Regions from separate parts of the Nonomuraea sp. NPDC049129 genome, predicted to be linked through region 1. Evidence: riboswitches for the same ligand, from Rfam matches in the RefSeq annotation. Region 1 holds a riboswitch; the other holds the start of a gene.
What was found. Region 1 has a riboswitch for cyclic di-AMP ahead of AB0B64_RS40990 (CHAP domain-containing protein). Riboswitches for the same ligand answer to the same signal wherever they lie in the genome.

Region 1 (7,816 bases):
CTTCAGGACAGCGCCCGCAGATAGCGGCGCATCCGCCGCTTGGCCCGGTAGCCGACGCGCAGCATGGTGGGCGGCACGTCCAGGCGCATCCTGGCCCGTCGGCGGGCGGCGGCGTGCTCCGGCCCGTCGAGCAGCGACCTGGCCGGGACCCGCGGGCCGCCGGCCACCAGCCCGCCCAGCAGCGCGGCCCAGTCGTTGCGCTCCGCCGGGTGGAAGTAGTTGGCCGCGCACCACCTGGCGTCGGCGGCGCGGAAGCCGCCGCCGGCCAGCTCGTCGAGCGTGCCCAGCAGCCCGCTGTCCTCGAACACCAGGTTGATCATCTCCGCGCTCACGCCGAAGTCGCTCAGCACCAGCAGCGGCACGTCCTGCGCGATGGCCTCCAGCGCCGCCGTCGAGCTGACGGTCACGAACCCGGCCGCCTGAGCCAGCTGGTCGTGCATCGAACCCACCTCGAACGCCACCCGCCCCGGCTCGCCGAGCTCGCGCCAGAGCCGCTGGTAGTGGAAGCGCTCGTTGTGCGTCTGCCGCTCGTCCTCCAGCGCGCGCAGCTTCACCACCACGTCCAGGTCCGGGCGGCGGGCGGCCAGCTCGGCCAGGGACAGCAGGATGCGTTCGCGATCCTCACGCTCACGCGGCACCTTGGCCTGGGTGGCGAACACCACCCGGTTCCCGCCGCCGCGCACGGCCCGGGGGCGCAGGAACGGCAGCCGGGCCAGCCCGACCGCCCCTCCCCCGCCGAGCTGGGCGGCGATCCCGCCGAACTCGGCCACTTCCCGCTCGCTGTGCACCACGAACAGGTCGCACCCGCTGCGGAACAGCCACGCCTTCTCCGTCGCGGGCACCGAGATGCCCGGCAGCCCGGTCACGAACACCGGCCGCGGCCGCAGCCCGGCGAACGCCTCGGCCACCAGTACGTCGACGACCGGCCCCGTACAGGCCACGATGATCGCGTCCGGCCGCGTCCGCTCCGCCAGACGCCGCACCGCCCGCGCCGGCATCAGCGGCGGCGCGGGACGCCCGCCCACGGCGGCGGCGATCTGCTCGGGCGAGGGCGCGATCGGCGTGCGCACCACCGCGAGGTCCGTCTCGCAGCCGGGCGGCAGGTCTTCCAGCAGGCAGGACGCCCACTTCAGGTACGAGTCGGAGTCGGCCACGGCCAGCACTCTCAAGTGGTCACTCCAGTCAAATACGGGCAGACGCCCAGTCGTATGGGTTGAACGCCGGTCTTGACCGGCCGTTCCAGTCACGTACGGAGCAAGCCGGTCACCCGGCGACTCCGTCAGCTGCGGGATGAGCCGGTCACCCGGCGACTCCCATCAGCGGCGAGATAAGCCGATCATCCGGCCACTCCGGTCAGATGGGAGCGCAGGTCGGGGGCCGCCCTGCTGGTCCACCAGTCGTCCGGCACGTCCACCGCCTCGACCGCGACGCCGCGCGGGCCGAGCAGCACGCGCAGCGAGGTGATCGCGGTGGACGGCAGGCTGAGCACCCGCTGGCCGGGATCGAGACCGCGCAGCGTCAGCTCAGCGGGTACGCCGGCGTCGTGCACGGTGATCTCGGGCCGCTCGCGGATGACCGCCACGTCAGCGGGGTCCTCGCGGCGGTGCGGGAAGTAGGCGAGCGGCTCCTCGGCGGCCCGCTCCATCAGCCAGCTCAGGTAGCGGTCCCGGTGGACCAGTCCGTTCCTGACCAGGGAGGTGCCGAGCACGACGGTCCGCTCGGCCGGTCCCGGCCCGCTCAGCGGCTGCTCGCGCAGCCAGCCGAAGTCGTGGCGGACCAGGTCGACGCCCGCCGCGCGGACGGCCGCCGCCAGCTCGTCGGTCACCGGCAGCGCGGTGAAGACCGACACCCGGCTCGCGCGCAGCCTGATCGCCGCCGCCAGCCCCAGGGCCGCGCGCAGCTTTCCCGGGTGGGCCCGCGCCCGTAACAGCGGTTTGTACGGCCCTTCGGCTAGCAGAGACAGCAACCGGAGCGTGGCCAGCCCGTCATCGACGATCACGATGCGGCCCGGATGGGAGACGAGCCAGCGCAGCTGAACCCGGCCGGAGAAGGCGTCGCCGACGGCGTGCGGGGAGCGCGGCATGCGCTCGCGCGGCTCGGCCAGCTCCAGCCCCTCGGGCAGAGCCAGACCGGACAGCTCCCGGCGAGTGGCTTTGAGCGCTCGCAGCCCGGCACGCGGCACGACGACCGTGGCAGGCCCGAGCAGTCCAGCGCGGTGCGCCTCTATGGCGCACAGCATCTGAAGCGGGGACTCCACCCAGGCCGACGCCTGTTTGCCCACTCTGTTACCCCCGCGGGGTGATAGCCCGATCACGACCGCTTCAAGCTAGCCCGGCCGCCTTAAGCCGCCAGAAACGGGACATGAACAATGGGACCCATGAACTCGCTACTACTCAACAGCGACGGCGTGCAGGTGCCGCAGCTCGGGTTCGGCGTCTGGCAGGTGCCGAGCGACGAGGCCGAACAGGTCGTGACGGCCGCTCTGGAGACCGGTTACCGCCACATCGACACCGCCAGCGCGTACGGGAACGAGGAGGGCGTCGGCCGGGCCGTACGCGCCTCGGGGATCCCGCGCGAGAAGCTGTTCGTCACCACCAAGCTCTTCAACAACGACCACGAGCGGGCGGAGGAGGCGTTCGACGAGAGCCTGTCCCGGCTCGGTCTCGACTACGTGGACCTGTACCTGATCCACTGGCCGGTGCCGTCCCGGAACAAGTATCTGCAGGCCTGGCGCGGCCTGGAGAAGATCTACCGTCAGGGACGGGCCAAGGCGATCGGTGTGTCCAATTTCACCATCGAGACCCTCACCCGGGTCATCGACGAGGCCGACATCGTTCCGTCCATCAACCAGATCGAGCTGCACCCGTACTTCCAGCAGCGCGCGCTGCGGGAGTTCCACGAGGCCAACGGCATCCTCACGGAGGCGTGGAGCCCGCTGGGGCAGGGCAAGGGCCTGCTCGGCGACCCGGCGCTGGCCGTGCTGGCGGAGAAGCACGGCAAGACGCCGGCCCAGATCGTGCTGCGCTGGCACATCCAGCTGGGCAATGTGACGATCCCCAAGTCGGTCACGCCCGCGCGGATCAAGGAGAACTTCGAGGTGTTCGACTTCGTCCTCGACGCCGAGGACATGGCGGCCATAGGCGCCCTGACCAAGCAGGACGGCCGGATCGGGCCCGACCCGGAGACTTTCAGCTGGATGGGGTAAGTCCCTAGGATCTTTCCCCATGAAGGATCTCGCATGGGGCATAGCGGCCACGGGTGTCATCGCTGCAAGGGTCGGGGCGGTCATCGCCGCTGAGCCGGGAATGCGGGTGGCCGCCGTCGGTTCGCGCGACCTCGGCCGCGCGCGGGCGCTGGCCTCGGAACTGGGCGCCGAGTCGGCGTACGGCTCGTACGCGGAGCTGTGCGCCGACCCCGGCGTCGACGCGATCTACGTGGCGACCCCGCACGCCCAGCACCTGGAGGTCGCCGAGGCGGCGATCGCGGCGGGCAAGGCGGTGCTGTGCGAGAAGCCGCTCGCCGCGTCCGTCGCCGACGCCGAGCGGATGGTCCAGCTCGCCCGCGATGCCGGGGTGTTCCTGATGGAAGCCATGTGGACCCGGTTCAATCCGCTCATTCAGCGGGTGGCCGGCGATCCCCGGTTCGGGGAGATCCGCTCGGTCCAGGCGTCGTTCGGCTTCAAGGCTCCCTACGACCCCGCGCACCGGCTGTGGGCGCCGGAGCTGGGCGGCGGGGCGCTGCTCGACCTGGGCGTCTACTCGTTCGGGCTGGCGCAGCTGCTGCTCGGGATGCCCTCACGGATGCACGTCACGGGCTCGCTGGCGCCCTCGGGGGTGGACGCGGAGGCGGGCGGGGTGCTGGTCTATCCGGGCGGCAGGCGGGCCCTGGTGGAGTGCTCGCTGCTGGGCCCGTACGCGAACGACGCCCTCGTGGTGGGCACCGACATGCGCGCCCACATCAAGGCGCCGTTCTGGGCGCCGGAGCGGGTCGTGCTGAGCGGGCCGTCGATGGAGACGGAGGAGTTCGTGCTCGATCCGGCGGACAACGGATACGCCGGCGAGGTGCGCGAGGTACGGGACGCCATGGCCGAAGGCAGGACCGAATCCGCGATCATGCCACTTGACGAAAGCCTTGCCATGATGGGGCTTCTGGCCGACGCGAGGGAGCAGCTCTCTTAGCTGGCGATTTATCCATTTGTAAGACCCTTGCCACTTGCATTACCTTTGTGGTCATATGAGGCATACGTCCGGTTTGTCCGTTCGTTGCCAGACCATCGCACAAAGGCATCACAGGACCGTCCTGTGACCGCTGAATCCGCCTCGCGCGGAACCGGGGACCCACCGTCCTTTGGGGTGTATCGGCACGTCACGTGCCGTAGGACAGCTTCCACGTCCGAACCCGTCAGCTAACCCGGTAAGCGGCATGGAAGCAAGGAGTTACCCCCTCGATGGCCAAGTCCCATCTTTTTCGCGCCACCAAGTCGACCTTCGCTCACGTCGTCCTCGGCGTGAGCGTCGCGGCCGCCGCCTTCGCCGGCCAGTCCGCCGCCCACGCGGACACCGCCACCGCCCACGCTGCCGCGGCCCCGGCACACGCCGCCGCCGCGAAGAGCCACCCGGAGAGCGAGGTCAAGGCCAAGGCCACGGTCTCGCGGGTTCTGGCGCTAGCCAAGGCCCAGGTCGGCACCACTGAGAACGCCTACGGTGGCGGCACCAAGTTCCAGAAGTGGTACATGAACTCCCCGCGCGCCCTGGAGACCCTCAGACGCGACGGCGGCACCCGCGCGGACTACCTGAACGCCGCCTGGTGCTCGATGTTCGTCTCGTGGGTCGGCGAGCAGTCCGGCGCGCGCAGCATGATCGGCTGGGACGCCTACACGGTCGAGCACGCGAAGTGGTTCGCCAACAACAACCACTGGGGCACGACCCCGAAGCCGGGCGCCGTGGTGTTCTTCTCGTGGGGCGGCAGCAAGAGCCTGGACGACATCGAGCACGTCGGCTTCGTCGTCAAGGACAACCACGACGGCACAATCTCCACGATCGAGGGCAACACAGGCAACGGCAGCGTCCAGCAGCGCGTCCGGCCGACGTCCCAGGTGGTCGGCTACGGCTACCCGAACTACGGGGCCTGACGACTTCCTGATCGAGGGCTCTCCTGCCGACGAGCGCGCGTCCTACTGGACGCGCGCTCGTCGGCGTCCTACTCTCCCGTACCGGCGTCTTACTCTCACGTACCGGCTGCCGAAAAGCCCACCACGTTGGGCTGAACAGCGCATGGCTGCCTTATCTGCCCATCCGACCGCAACCCCCCAAGTTTGGGGATGTCACGGGCCTGCCGTCACCTCGGACACTGACGGTGGCCGGACAGCGAGCCGGTTCTCGATACTGGAGGAGGGGACATGTCACCGACGACGCAGCAGGACAACTGGCGCTTCTGTAACAAGTGCTACACCCTTTGGTGGAATGGCCGCCCCGACAACGGACACTGCCCCGCGGGCGGCGCCCACGAGGGACACGGCAGTTGGAACTTCTACCTCCCGGCGAACCCCGCCGAGCACATCTGACGCAAGACCGGACCCCCGGCCGATCTCCCCGCGACGCCACGGCTTCGCGGGGAGATCGGCGTTGGACGACGCTTTCGGCGATCCGGCGAGTCAGCCCAGTTGCTGGGCGTTCAGGCCGGTGAGGCGTTCGTAGGCGGGGCTTTCGCCTGGGTAGACGACCTGGATGTCGATGGGAAGGGCTGTCCCAGGATCGACGCTGTGCCCGCCGCCTTCGGGGGAGCCGAGCAGGACGGCGCCGTCGCTGCCGTCGCGGAAGATCTCGCCCCAGAAGGTGTCGACGAAGCTCTTGGACAGCAAGGTTCCCTCCGGCAGGCCGCCGAAGCCCACGGCCCATTTCATGACGCGGGTGTCCTCGGCGTGCATCGTGAGCCGGTAGGAGTAGATGTGGCCCGAGCCTTCCGCCCAGTGGCCTCGCAACTCCTGGTCGACGCGCAGGTTCCCCACGAAGCGGGCCGCCAGCGCGGACTGGGCCTGGTCGTTCCAGGAGCCGTTCGGGCTCTCGGCCATGGGGATGTCCGACAACCTCGCGATCGAGGCTCCCCGCTCCACCGGCAGTGAGTGTCCCTGCTGGTTGGCGGCCGAGAAGAGCGCGTTGTCCTCGACGGTGTTGTTGACGACGGCGCTCACCCCATCACCGCTGTGGTCGAACCCGTACTCGGAGAAGTCGTTGGCATGCGCGCCCATCGGAATGGCCAGGATTTTGTCGCCACGCCCCGGGGTCTGGCCCGCGTTGAAGTTATTGGCCCGATAGAGACAGAAGTGCCCCTCGGGACACGCATCGGCCCCCTGGCCGTAGATCAGCTTTGGTTCCTTGTCGTCGCTCATCGCGCTCCCTAACCGTTGACGGTCGGCGCGGCTGCCCTGGTGGCAGCCGCCGGGTTCTGCGGACCATGGTTGTCTCGGGTGCCGTTCGAGGACGTAGCCCAGAACATCGTGACGACGGAAACGGCGCAGAAGCCCAACAGATACGGTATGCGCCGTAATAGCTACTCTGTGTATTGACACGCGAGGTTCGCCGCCGACTATCTGCAGCCCCTGGAGTCAGGACTCGAACAGCCCGCAAGTCACCCGACTTCCGCCTGCTGCCTGCGGCGGCGGTCGCCTTCGTGGTCCTGATCGGCTCCGGCGTGCCCGCCCGCGCGGCGGACGCCTCCGCCATGACGGCACCGTCCTGCGGCAGGGCAGGACACTGGCCATCTATACGCTCCCGTACTACCGCAAGAACTGGCGAGAAGCGGACTACGGCGGATCCCAAGCCCGGATCACGGCCAGGAGGATGTCCGGGTCCTCGCTGGAACGTAAGATCGCCGGTCCTACCGCTGGCGGGCTGAAGGCGCCGGTCTTGGTTCGCGGTGCCGATGACGCTGCGACGTCTCCTGGTGAAGAATTTCTGCTCACGTGTCGATTCGGGGCCTTGACCGTTCGACGCGTTCGTGAGAGTGAAGGAGGCGGATCGTGAAGTTCATGATCGTAGGGAAGGCGAACGAGGCGACCGAGGCCGGCGAACTGCCCAGCCAGGAACTCGTCGACGCGATGGGCGCCTACAACGAGAGCCTGGCCAAGGCGGGGGTGCTGCTGGCCGCCGAAGGGCTGTACCCCAGCTCCCACGGTGCGCGGATCGCCTACACCAAGGATGGCAAGGCGACGGTGCTCGACGGGCCGTTCGCCGAGGCCAAGGAGCTGATCGCCGGGTTCTGGCTGATCCAGGTCAAGTCCCGGGAGGAGGCCATCGAATGGGCGCTGCGGGTGCCGGTTCCCGGTGGGCATGAGGGGGTCGGGCTGGATGTCTGGCAGGTGTTCGACGCCGCCGACCTGCCGGACGGGTCGATGACCCCCGAGGAGGCCGAACGCGAGGCGGCATTGCGCGAGCGCCTGACGGGTTCCGCCGAACAATAGAAGCCGCTTCCCGCCCGCGAGCCCAACTCTCCGTTGGGGGCCCGAATCGCCCACCAGGCTCCGGTCCCGGCTTGCGGGAGCTGGGGCGGGCTGGTCTTATGGCCAGGTGATGGCTTCCGATACGCATCGGGCGATCGAGACGGTCTGGCGAATGGAGGCGGCGCGGCTCATCGCCGGCCTGACCGGGCTGGTGCACGACCTCGGCCTGGCCGAGGAGCTGGCCCAGGACGCCCTGGTCGCGGCGCTGGAGCAGTGGCCGGAGTCGGGGGTGCCGGGCAATCCCGGCGCCTGGCTCATGACCGTCTCCAAACGCCGCGCCATCGACCTGCTGCGCCGTCAGGAACGCTACGCGCGCAA
Region 2 (7,816 bases), on a different contig from region 1:
TAATCCTATCCATCATAGTAGCGATGGTTGGCGACGGCGCGAAGACTGCTGCTCGGATGTGGCCCGTCTCCCTGCATTCATCTCCGTCCGGAGCGGTCGACTATCTACTGCTTCGTGTAGTGGGAGAGGTGTTACGTGCGCGGGGGGATGGGTAACGGAGGTCTGAGCCGCCGTCGCGGTGGCCGGTGCAGCGAAAGCGAGGACGAGAGATGACGTTGCAAGTCGGGGAGATGCTCTCCGCCTACCCCAAGGACCTTGGTGATGTCGACCAGGCGAAGCTTACGAAATGCATCGAAGAGTGTCTCCGGTGCGCTCAAACGTGTACGGCCTGCGCGGACGCCTGCCTGAGTGAGGACATGGTGGCCGAAATGGTCAAATGCATACGCAGCGATCTGGACTGCGCGGACATCTGCGAGACCACTGCGCGCGTGCTCTCGCGGCACACGGGCTATGACGCGAACATGACGCGTGTGGTCCTCGAAGCCTGCGTCCAGGCCTGCAAGGCGTGCGGCGACGAGTGCGGGCGGCACACCAAGCACGCCCACTGTGGCATCTGTGCACAGGCCTGCCGTGACTGCGAACGCGCTTGCCGGGACCTGCTTGGGGTTCTCGGCTAGGCCTCGGCACGACCGGAAGTCGATCTCTTAGGAAGACGTGCCCGGCATCACGGGGGCGAATGCCGAGTACGTCCGAACGGATGGCTGCGGTTGTCCCCTCCCGGGAGGACCAGCCAGCCGACTTTTCACTATATGACATAGTAGGATCGGCCGCTAAGGCTGATGCGCGGATAGCCGCATAGCAGCTCTCTTACGGCAATTGCCGAAGCGGCTTCCCTGATGTCAGGACTTGTACTGCGGATAGCCATAGCCGACGACGTCGGACTTGGGTCGCACCCGCTCCTCGACCTTCCCATTGCCGGTGTTGCCTTCGATCGCGGTGATGGTGCCGTCGCGGTTGTCCTTCTTCACCAGGCCCATGTGGTCGATGGAAGTAATGCTCTTGTCGCCGCCCCATGCGTAGTAAACGACGGCTCCGGGCTTGGCAAGGGTGCCCCAGCGTCCGTTGTTCTTGAACCACCGCGCCCATGTGACCGTATAGGCGTCCCATCCCATCGTCGGCCTAACGCCGGTCTGCTCACCGACCCAAGAGACGAACATGGCGCACCACGGAGCGTTGGCGTAGGCCTGAAGGCTTCCTCCGTCGCGGGCCAGAGTCTCCTGGGCCCTGGGGGAAGTCATGTACCAGCTGTGGAATCGGGTGCCGCCGCCGCTGGCGTTCTCCGTCGTCCCCACCTGCTGCTGGGCCAGCTTCAGCACGGCGTCCGCTGTGACCTGGCGCTGGGGCTGGGAGGAAGTCGCAGACCGCGAGACGCCAGTTTGGGTCTCGCTGGCGTGGTCGCTGGCGAAGGCGGGCGTACTGGTGATGAGCGCACTGGCCACGGCCGCTGCGGCGAGGGTGAGGCCGTGCTTACGGGCGGACCTGCCGTAGCTCGGCAAGAGGTGTTTGGACATGCGGGGAATTGCTCCTTGCTTCCATGCCGCCTACCGGGTTAGCTGACGGGTTCGGGCGTGGAAGTGCCCTACGGAGCCCCGTTGGGACGGGCGCACCGATTCACCCCAAGAAAGTGGATCCCCGGCTCCGCGAGAAAGCGGACTCGGCGGCCGCGGCTACGATCTGCACACAACGCCGGTGCAGACGAGACGCGGTCTCGGCATTACAGGCCACCATCGGAACGCTGCGGCCTTGGGCCTGTAAAGGTATGCAAGCCAAATGGCCAGCGCAAGCGAAACCTTTGGAAGCCGACCCGAAGGCCCTGTGTGGCCTAGGGTTCAGCCATTAATCCTTTACCTTTACCACGGCGTGGTGCCGTGCCTGAGCGGTGGGCCGCTGTGTCGCTGTTCGGGTTGTGCATAATGTCGCAGTGACTATGAACCGTAGTAGCGTGCTGCCCCGAGCGGTGTACCTAGTGGCCGGACTCGTGGTTGCAACGCTGGTAGCGGGGATGTTAGCCCTCGTCGACTACGAGCGACCGGCGAAGCCGCCCCGGCGTCTTCGGGCTGGACCCGGGAAGCCGGGCAAAGCCTCGCCGGCGCCTGAACCGCCCGTTGTGGCGGCCCTCGACCGTCTGCGGGAGCCACACCTGCTTGTGACCGCGAATCGTCCGCTGCCTGAACAAATGATCGAGCGGGTTCGAGTACGCAAAGGCGTGAGCTCCATGGAGATCGTCGATGCGGCGGCGATACCGCTCGGCGGTAGGAGGGTGGGAACGGTGGGGGTGGAACCATCGGCCTTCCGGGCCTACACGCCCAAGCCGACCGTGCGCGGCGGCGAAGAGCAAACTGGGCGCCCCGTATGTCTGGGGCGCCGAGGGATCTGACGCCTTCGACTGTTCCGGCCTGATCCAGTGGGCCTTTGGCAGGGCGGGCATTCGGCTGCCGCGGGTGACGCATCAGCAGTTCGCCAGTGGACCCCGGGTCCCGTTTTCCCAGATGCGATCGGGTGACCTGATCTTCTGGCGGCCGGACCCCACCAACCCGGGCTACATTTCCCATGCCGCGATCTACTGGGGCGACGGAAAGATGATCCAAGCCCGGCGGACGGGGGACGTCGTCAAACTGGTGCCCGCCCACACGCGCAATCTCGCAGGCGTGGTGAGGGTGATTGAGTGATCACGCGTTGACCCGCTGCGGTGCTTGCCTTGCGTATAACAACGTGTAGCGCACGGTATTGATCGGTCTGCGTTGGATAGATCTTTTATGCCAAAAATCTCATTTCGGTAACCAGCCACCCTTTCTACCTACTACAGTCCTTCGTACTTGCCGGTGACTTGCCTTCGCGGTGGAGGCGGCCGGCTGGTGCCGAGGCCCGCGCCGCGGGAACCGGGGAACCAGAGCCTGGAGCGATCCACGCATGGGGTGAATCCGCCACGGATGCGGCGGTAGGGCGTCATCTCCTGGCCCGAACCCGTCAGCTAACCCGGTAGGCCATAAGGAGAAAGGGTCAAACCCCGGACCTATGCCATCCATTGTGGACGGGCTGCTCGACGCTGCCCAGAAAAATCTCGGCTATCGCGAGAAAACCGACGGCTACAGCAAGTTCGGTAACTGGTACTACGCCAACGTGGACAACAGCGACCCCTACTTCAAGACCGCCCCATGGTGCGACATGTTCATTACCTGGGCCGCCAACCAGGCGGGCGTCGAGAAGTACGTGGGGGATTTCGCCTACACCGTCGACCACGCCAAGTGGTTCAAGGAGCAGGACGCCTGGAGTGACAAGCCGGAGCCCGGCGCCATCGTCTTTTACGACTGGAGCGGGTCACGCGATGTGGAGCGGATCGACCATGCGGGCATCGTCGAGAAGGTACAGGGAGACCAGATCTCCACGATCGAGGCCAACGTCGACAAGGTGTGGCTCAAGCGCAAGGACAGGGACCAGAGCAAGGTCGTCGGCTACGGCCTTCCCCGCAAGGTCAAGGAGAAGTTCGGGGAGGGTGAGACGTTCGTCCTGACGGGCGGCAACCCGCGGACGCCTCTGGTCCGGAAAGGGGTCGTGCAGGCGGCGGGGAAGGCGCAGGAGACCGATGTCGTCCTGCCGACGGCCTCCACGGAGAGCATCGCGGTGTCTGGGGTCGTGTTCGCGGGCGTGCTCTGCGTTGCCGTCGTGGTCAGGCAGGTGAGACGTCGAAGCTCTGCCAGAGGCAGGCAGCAGCGGTATGCCGGCCGTCACCGTTCGATCATGGCGTAGCGGTTCATGATCTGGCAGGGCGGAAGGCGACGGTGAAGTCCGGCCCGCCGTTCTTGGACCCATAGACCGTGCCGTCCTCGGTGGCGGCTACCAGTCGCTGCGGGTCGGGTGTCCGCCAGCGCAGCAACCTGCCGAAGCAACTGGGCTGCGCCATGTTGGAGGACGGCTTGGTGGAGGTCAACGAGTTCGGGCAGTGCTCGGTGAAGGGAGTCTTCGCGGCCGGCGACATGGCCAGGCGGGCGTCCATGCCGTTCCCCGGCTGGCCAGGTGATCATCGCCGCCGGTCAGGGCGTCACCGCGGCCGTCGTGATCGATCAGGAGTTGCTGTACGCCTGAGCTCAGAGCAGCGAGAGCGTGTGGCAATGATGCGCGATCAGCGCGCTCACCCCCGGAAACACCGCCAGAGCCGCCGGTCCTGCGAGGAACAAGGTGACGGCCACCGTGCCCACCAGCCGCTCGCGGCGGTGGAGCGGCGCGGCCGGATTGAGCATGCGGCGCACCCTGCTCAACGCGTTCTCGCCTGCAGCGCCCAGCGCGAACGCGGGCACCCGCCCGGTGGCCAGACCGACCAGAGCCGCGGCGAGGTGCAGGCGCGGATGCTGTCCCGCGGCCACATCGTCGGCCCGCAACTCCACCAGGCGGGCCACCTCCGCTTTGGCCGTTGCGAACAGCGGGAGAGCAGGAAATGCCTTGGCCAGGCCTTCAGCCAGGGCAAGGAGAAGATGGTGGCGTCCTCGGAGATGGGCTCGCTCGTGCGCCAGCACCGCGGCCACATGCTCGGGCGGCAGGGCGTGGAGCGCCGCCGTGGTGATCACGGCCTTGTTCGCCCTGCCGGGCAGGCAGTACGCGAGCGGCTTGTCGTACTCCAGGACCACCGCGTCCAACTCGCCGTCACGCCGGCCCAGCAGGCTCAGCATCTCCGAGTGCCGGGCACGCTCGCGCCGTGAGGTCAGCAGCACCCTGATCACGCAGAACACAGTCCGTGCGGTGATGAACCCGCTGACCAGGACGGCCAGCCGGAATCCGGCGGAGGCCACGTCGACGTCGGATCCGTGGCCGAGAAACTGCTTGCACACCTCGAACAGCCTGGCCAACCCGTGCCCGACCGCGTCGCCGGGGATCGCGGCACTCAGCGCGGCCATCACCGCCGAGAGGACCGCGGAGATGTCCGCGGCCAGCCACATGGAGATCGCCAATCGGGGGGCCCGCTCGGCCCAGGCGGCCTTGACGAGCAGTCGCGGCAACACCGTGGCGGCACCCACGGCGTAGACGACGAGGACCAGGGCGACCGTCATGATCGACGGGTGTGCGCCGGGAACACCTGAAGGGCGGATTCCAGCGCGGCAGCCTCCTCCGGGGTCAGCCGCTCAAGGAAGTGAACCAGCGTGGCCGCCTGGTTACCGCCGCTGGCCAGCGTCTCGCGCATCAGCTCGGCGGTGTAGGACTCCTTGGTGCCGACTGGCTTGTACACGTACGCCTTACCCACCGGCTCGCGCTTCAGCAGGCCCTTTTTGTAGAGCTTGTCCATCACGGTCATCACGGTGGTGTAGGCGATCTCGCGATCCTGTCGCAAATCCTTCAGCACGTCTCTCACCGCGGCGGGGCGGTGGTACGACCACATCCGGTCCATGATCACCGACTCCAGGTCGCCCAACGTCCGCATCTTCTTGTGGCCTCCTGCCGCGATTTGTTTTCATGCTACTTGGGATCGTTGATACGGGGCCACAGTGTGCAACCTTGTGGACAACGCACATAGCTCCACGTTGCCAGTACTTCCAGCGCCATTTCGACGTGCGGGGCTCGGCGGCGGCTTTATGGGCGGACTGCGCCGAGGAGGCGGTTGCGCCAGTAGTCGTCGAGCTCGACGACCTTGATCACGTCTCCGGTCTGCGGCGCGTGGACCATCTTCCCGTTGCCCGCGTACATGCCCATATGTCCCAGGCCCTTGCTGAACAGCAGGTCCCCAGGCTGGAGGGCGTCCAGCGAGACGCGACGACTGGCGCCCCAGGCCCACTGTGTGTACGTCGTGCGGGGAATGGCGACCCCGGCGGTACGCCAGGAGGCCTGGGTGAGGCTGGAGCAGTCGTAGGAGTTCGGCCCATTGGCGCCGTACCCATACGGCTTGCCCACTTGCGCGAACGCGAACTGCAGCGCGATGCGGGCGTTGCCCGAGGCCGGGCCGGTGTACTTGATTCCCGTGCTGTTGGGATTGCCCGACTTGAAGGCGCCGAGCTTGCGAAGGATCTTGGTCTGCTGGGCGATCAGCTTCTCGACCTCGGTCTTGTCGTCGTCCACCTTCTCGCGCGCCTTGTCGGCCTCGGCCAGGACATTCTTGGCCTCGTTGCGCCGGTCGCGCAGGTCCTTGATGCTGTCCTCGTACGCCCGTAGTTTGGCCGACCGCTCGGTGGCGATCTGGCCCAGTGCCGCCATGCTGCTCAGCGTCTCGCCCTGGCCGGCGTAGGTCTGCCAGTTCTCGAAGCCGCCGTACTGGTACTGGTTGACCGCCACCGTGACGAGATCCGCGCGCAGGGCGTCCGAGCGCACCGTCTTGCGGCCGAGGTCGGCGTTGGCCGCGTCGTACTTCTGCTTGGCCTTCTTGTACGCCTCGGTGGCCTGGTTGTACTGCTCGACCACCTTGTCGGCCCGCTCGTTCAGCTTCACCAACTTGGCCCTGGCCTTGGCAGGTGACGGCGCGGCGGCGGCGGTGCCGGGGGCGGAGACTAATGTGACCAATGCCAGCGCTGTGGCCCCTGCCATCTGCCCAAGCCTTGTCGGCGCAGCCACTACGATGCCTCCTCGTAAACATCCAAGATCTGGGGCGAATAGTACCGAAGTGAAGGGTTTTATTAGCCTGTTCGAGTCGATTGGCCTCGAGGGCGGGACGTACTACCCGGCATAGCGGAAGGCCGCCGCCCATGTATGGATACGCGCGCCATCTCCGGAGTGTTCAGGTGCTCAACTTGCCCTGCTGTCGGCGGGCTGTTCGTCCATCGCGGACACACATCACGGGCCACAACGGCGCCACCTGTAGCCACGTCGTCCACGTCCACGATCCCATCGCGCACGGCCGCCACCTCCGGTGGCTGTTCTGTGACGCTGCCGAGCGCTCCCCGGCCCTCTGGCCAGACGCTCGGTCCGTTCTTCGGAAGGGAAGGTTCTGGGAGGTCACTGGGCAGGTCAGCGGAGTGAAACTCAGCTTCGTGACCTCCGGGGTCAAAGCCGCTGGTTGAATCTGGCATGCCTCGGCCCCGTACGGCCGGGCGCCGTACGGGATCCGTCGCGGCTAGAGCGTCGGGAGCAGCTGCTTCAGCTCAGCGAGCTCGCTGCGCAGGCTCGTCTGGATGGTCTTGGCCATCGTCTTCGTCTTGGCGTTGCTGCCCCTGGCGATCTCGTTCTGGGTCACCTTGATGGCGCCCTGATGGTGGCTGATCATCATCTGGGTGAACATGCGGTCGAACATGCCACCCTTCATCTGCCGCATCTTGGCCATCTCGGCGGAGGACATCATGCCGGGCGTCGACGTCATCATCGGGTCGTCGTCGGCCATGGGCTCCTTATCCCAGGCGGTGAGCCAGTTGTTGAGCTTGCTGAGCTGCGGCTGCGCCTCCATCTGCATCTTCATGGCGAGATCCTTGACCTTGGCGTTGGAGGCGTTGGTCTGGGCCCACTTGGCCATCCGCAGGGCCTCCTGGTGATGCGGGAGCATCATCTGGACGAACATCACGTCGCCATCGTTGAAGTCCGCCTTGGGCTTCGACGAGGACATGTCCATGCCGTCCATGTTCGTGACATCTGCGCTGGCCCCGTCGTTCGACGAGGCGGCCGGAGCGGCTCCCGCACCGGCGGCGGTGGTCGTGGGGGTGGATGAGCCGCAGGCGGTGAGCAGGGCGACGGCGCCGATTCCGGCGACGGTGAGCATGGTGATCCGGTGTGCGACGGTCATGGGGAATCTCTCCTTCGGAAATGGGGGATCGGATAGGACGGGTCGGATTGGAACGACCCTCCTAAATCCGCAGAACCGAAAGAAAAGCCAGATCGGCCGCCGGTGGCTCCCTCCCTCGCTGTACCA

Region 2: linked by a shared signal. The riboswitch ahead of AB0B64_RS12900 (CHAP domain-containing protein) and the one ahead of AB0B64_RS40990 (CHAP domain-containing protein) in region 1 are both predicted to bind cyclic di-AMP.

What each region holds. Positions count from the first base shown of each region.
Region 1 covers NZ_JBEZDU010000017.1:232,945-240,760, forward strand. The annotation lists gene AB0B64_RS40970 (DUF6716 putative glycosyltransferase) at 3-1,163, opposite strand; gene AB0B64_RS40975 (hypothetical protein) at 1,337-2,281, opposite strand; gene AB0B64_RS40980 (aldo/keto reductase) at 2,378-3,205, shown strand; gene AB0B64_RS40985 (Gfo/Idh/MocA family oxidoreductase) at 3,225-4,178, shown strand; cyclic di-AMP (ydaO/yuaA leader) riboswitch at 4,297-4,435, shown strand; gene AB0B64_RS40990 (CHAP domain-containing protein) at 4,448-5,131, shown strand; gene AB0B64_RS40995 (hypothetical protein) at 5,399-5,563, shown strand; gene AB0B64_RS41000 (hypothetical protein) at 5,654-6,388, opposite strand; gene AB0B64_RS41005 (YciI family protein) at 7,028-7,459, shown strand; gene AB0B64_RS41010 (RNA polymerase sigma factor) at 7,569-7,816, shown strand, end outside.
Region 2 covers NZ_JBEZDU010000004.1:7,781-15,596, forward strand. The annotation lists gene AB0B64_RS12895 (four-helix bundle copper-binding protein) at 210-617, shown strand; gene AB0B64_RS12900 (CHAP domain-containing protein) at 840-1,511, opposite strand; cyclic di-AMP (ydaO/yuaA leader) riboswitch at 1,524-1,670, opposite strand; gene AB0B64_RS12905 (NlpC/P60 family protein) at 2,229-2,669, shown strand; cyclic di-AMP (ydaO/yuaA leader) riboswitch at 2,847-3,001, shown strand; gene AB0B64_RS12910 (CHAP domain-containing protein) at 3,016-3,747, shown strand; gene AB0B64_RS12915 (M56 family metallopeptidase) at 4,086-5,042, opposite strand; gene AB0B64_RS12920 (BlaI/MecI/CopY family transcriptional regulator) at 5,039-5,410, opposite strand; gene AB0B64_RS12925 (C40 family peptidase) at 5,560-6,504, opposite strand; gene AB0B64_RS12930 (DUF305 domain-containing protein) at 7,031-7,690, opposite strand; gene AB0B64_RS12935 (hypothetical protein) at 7,752-7,816, opposite strand, start outside.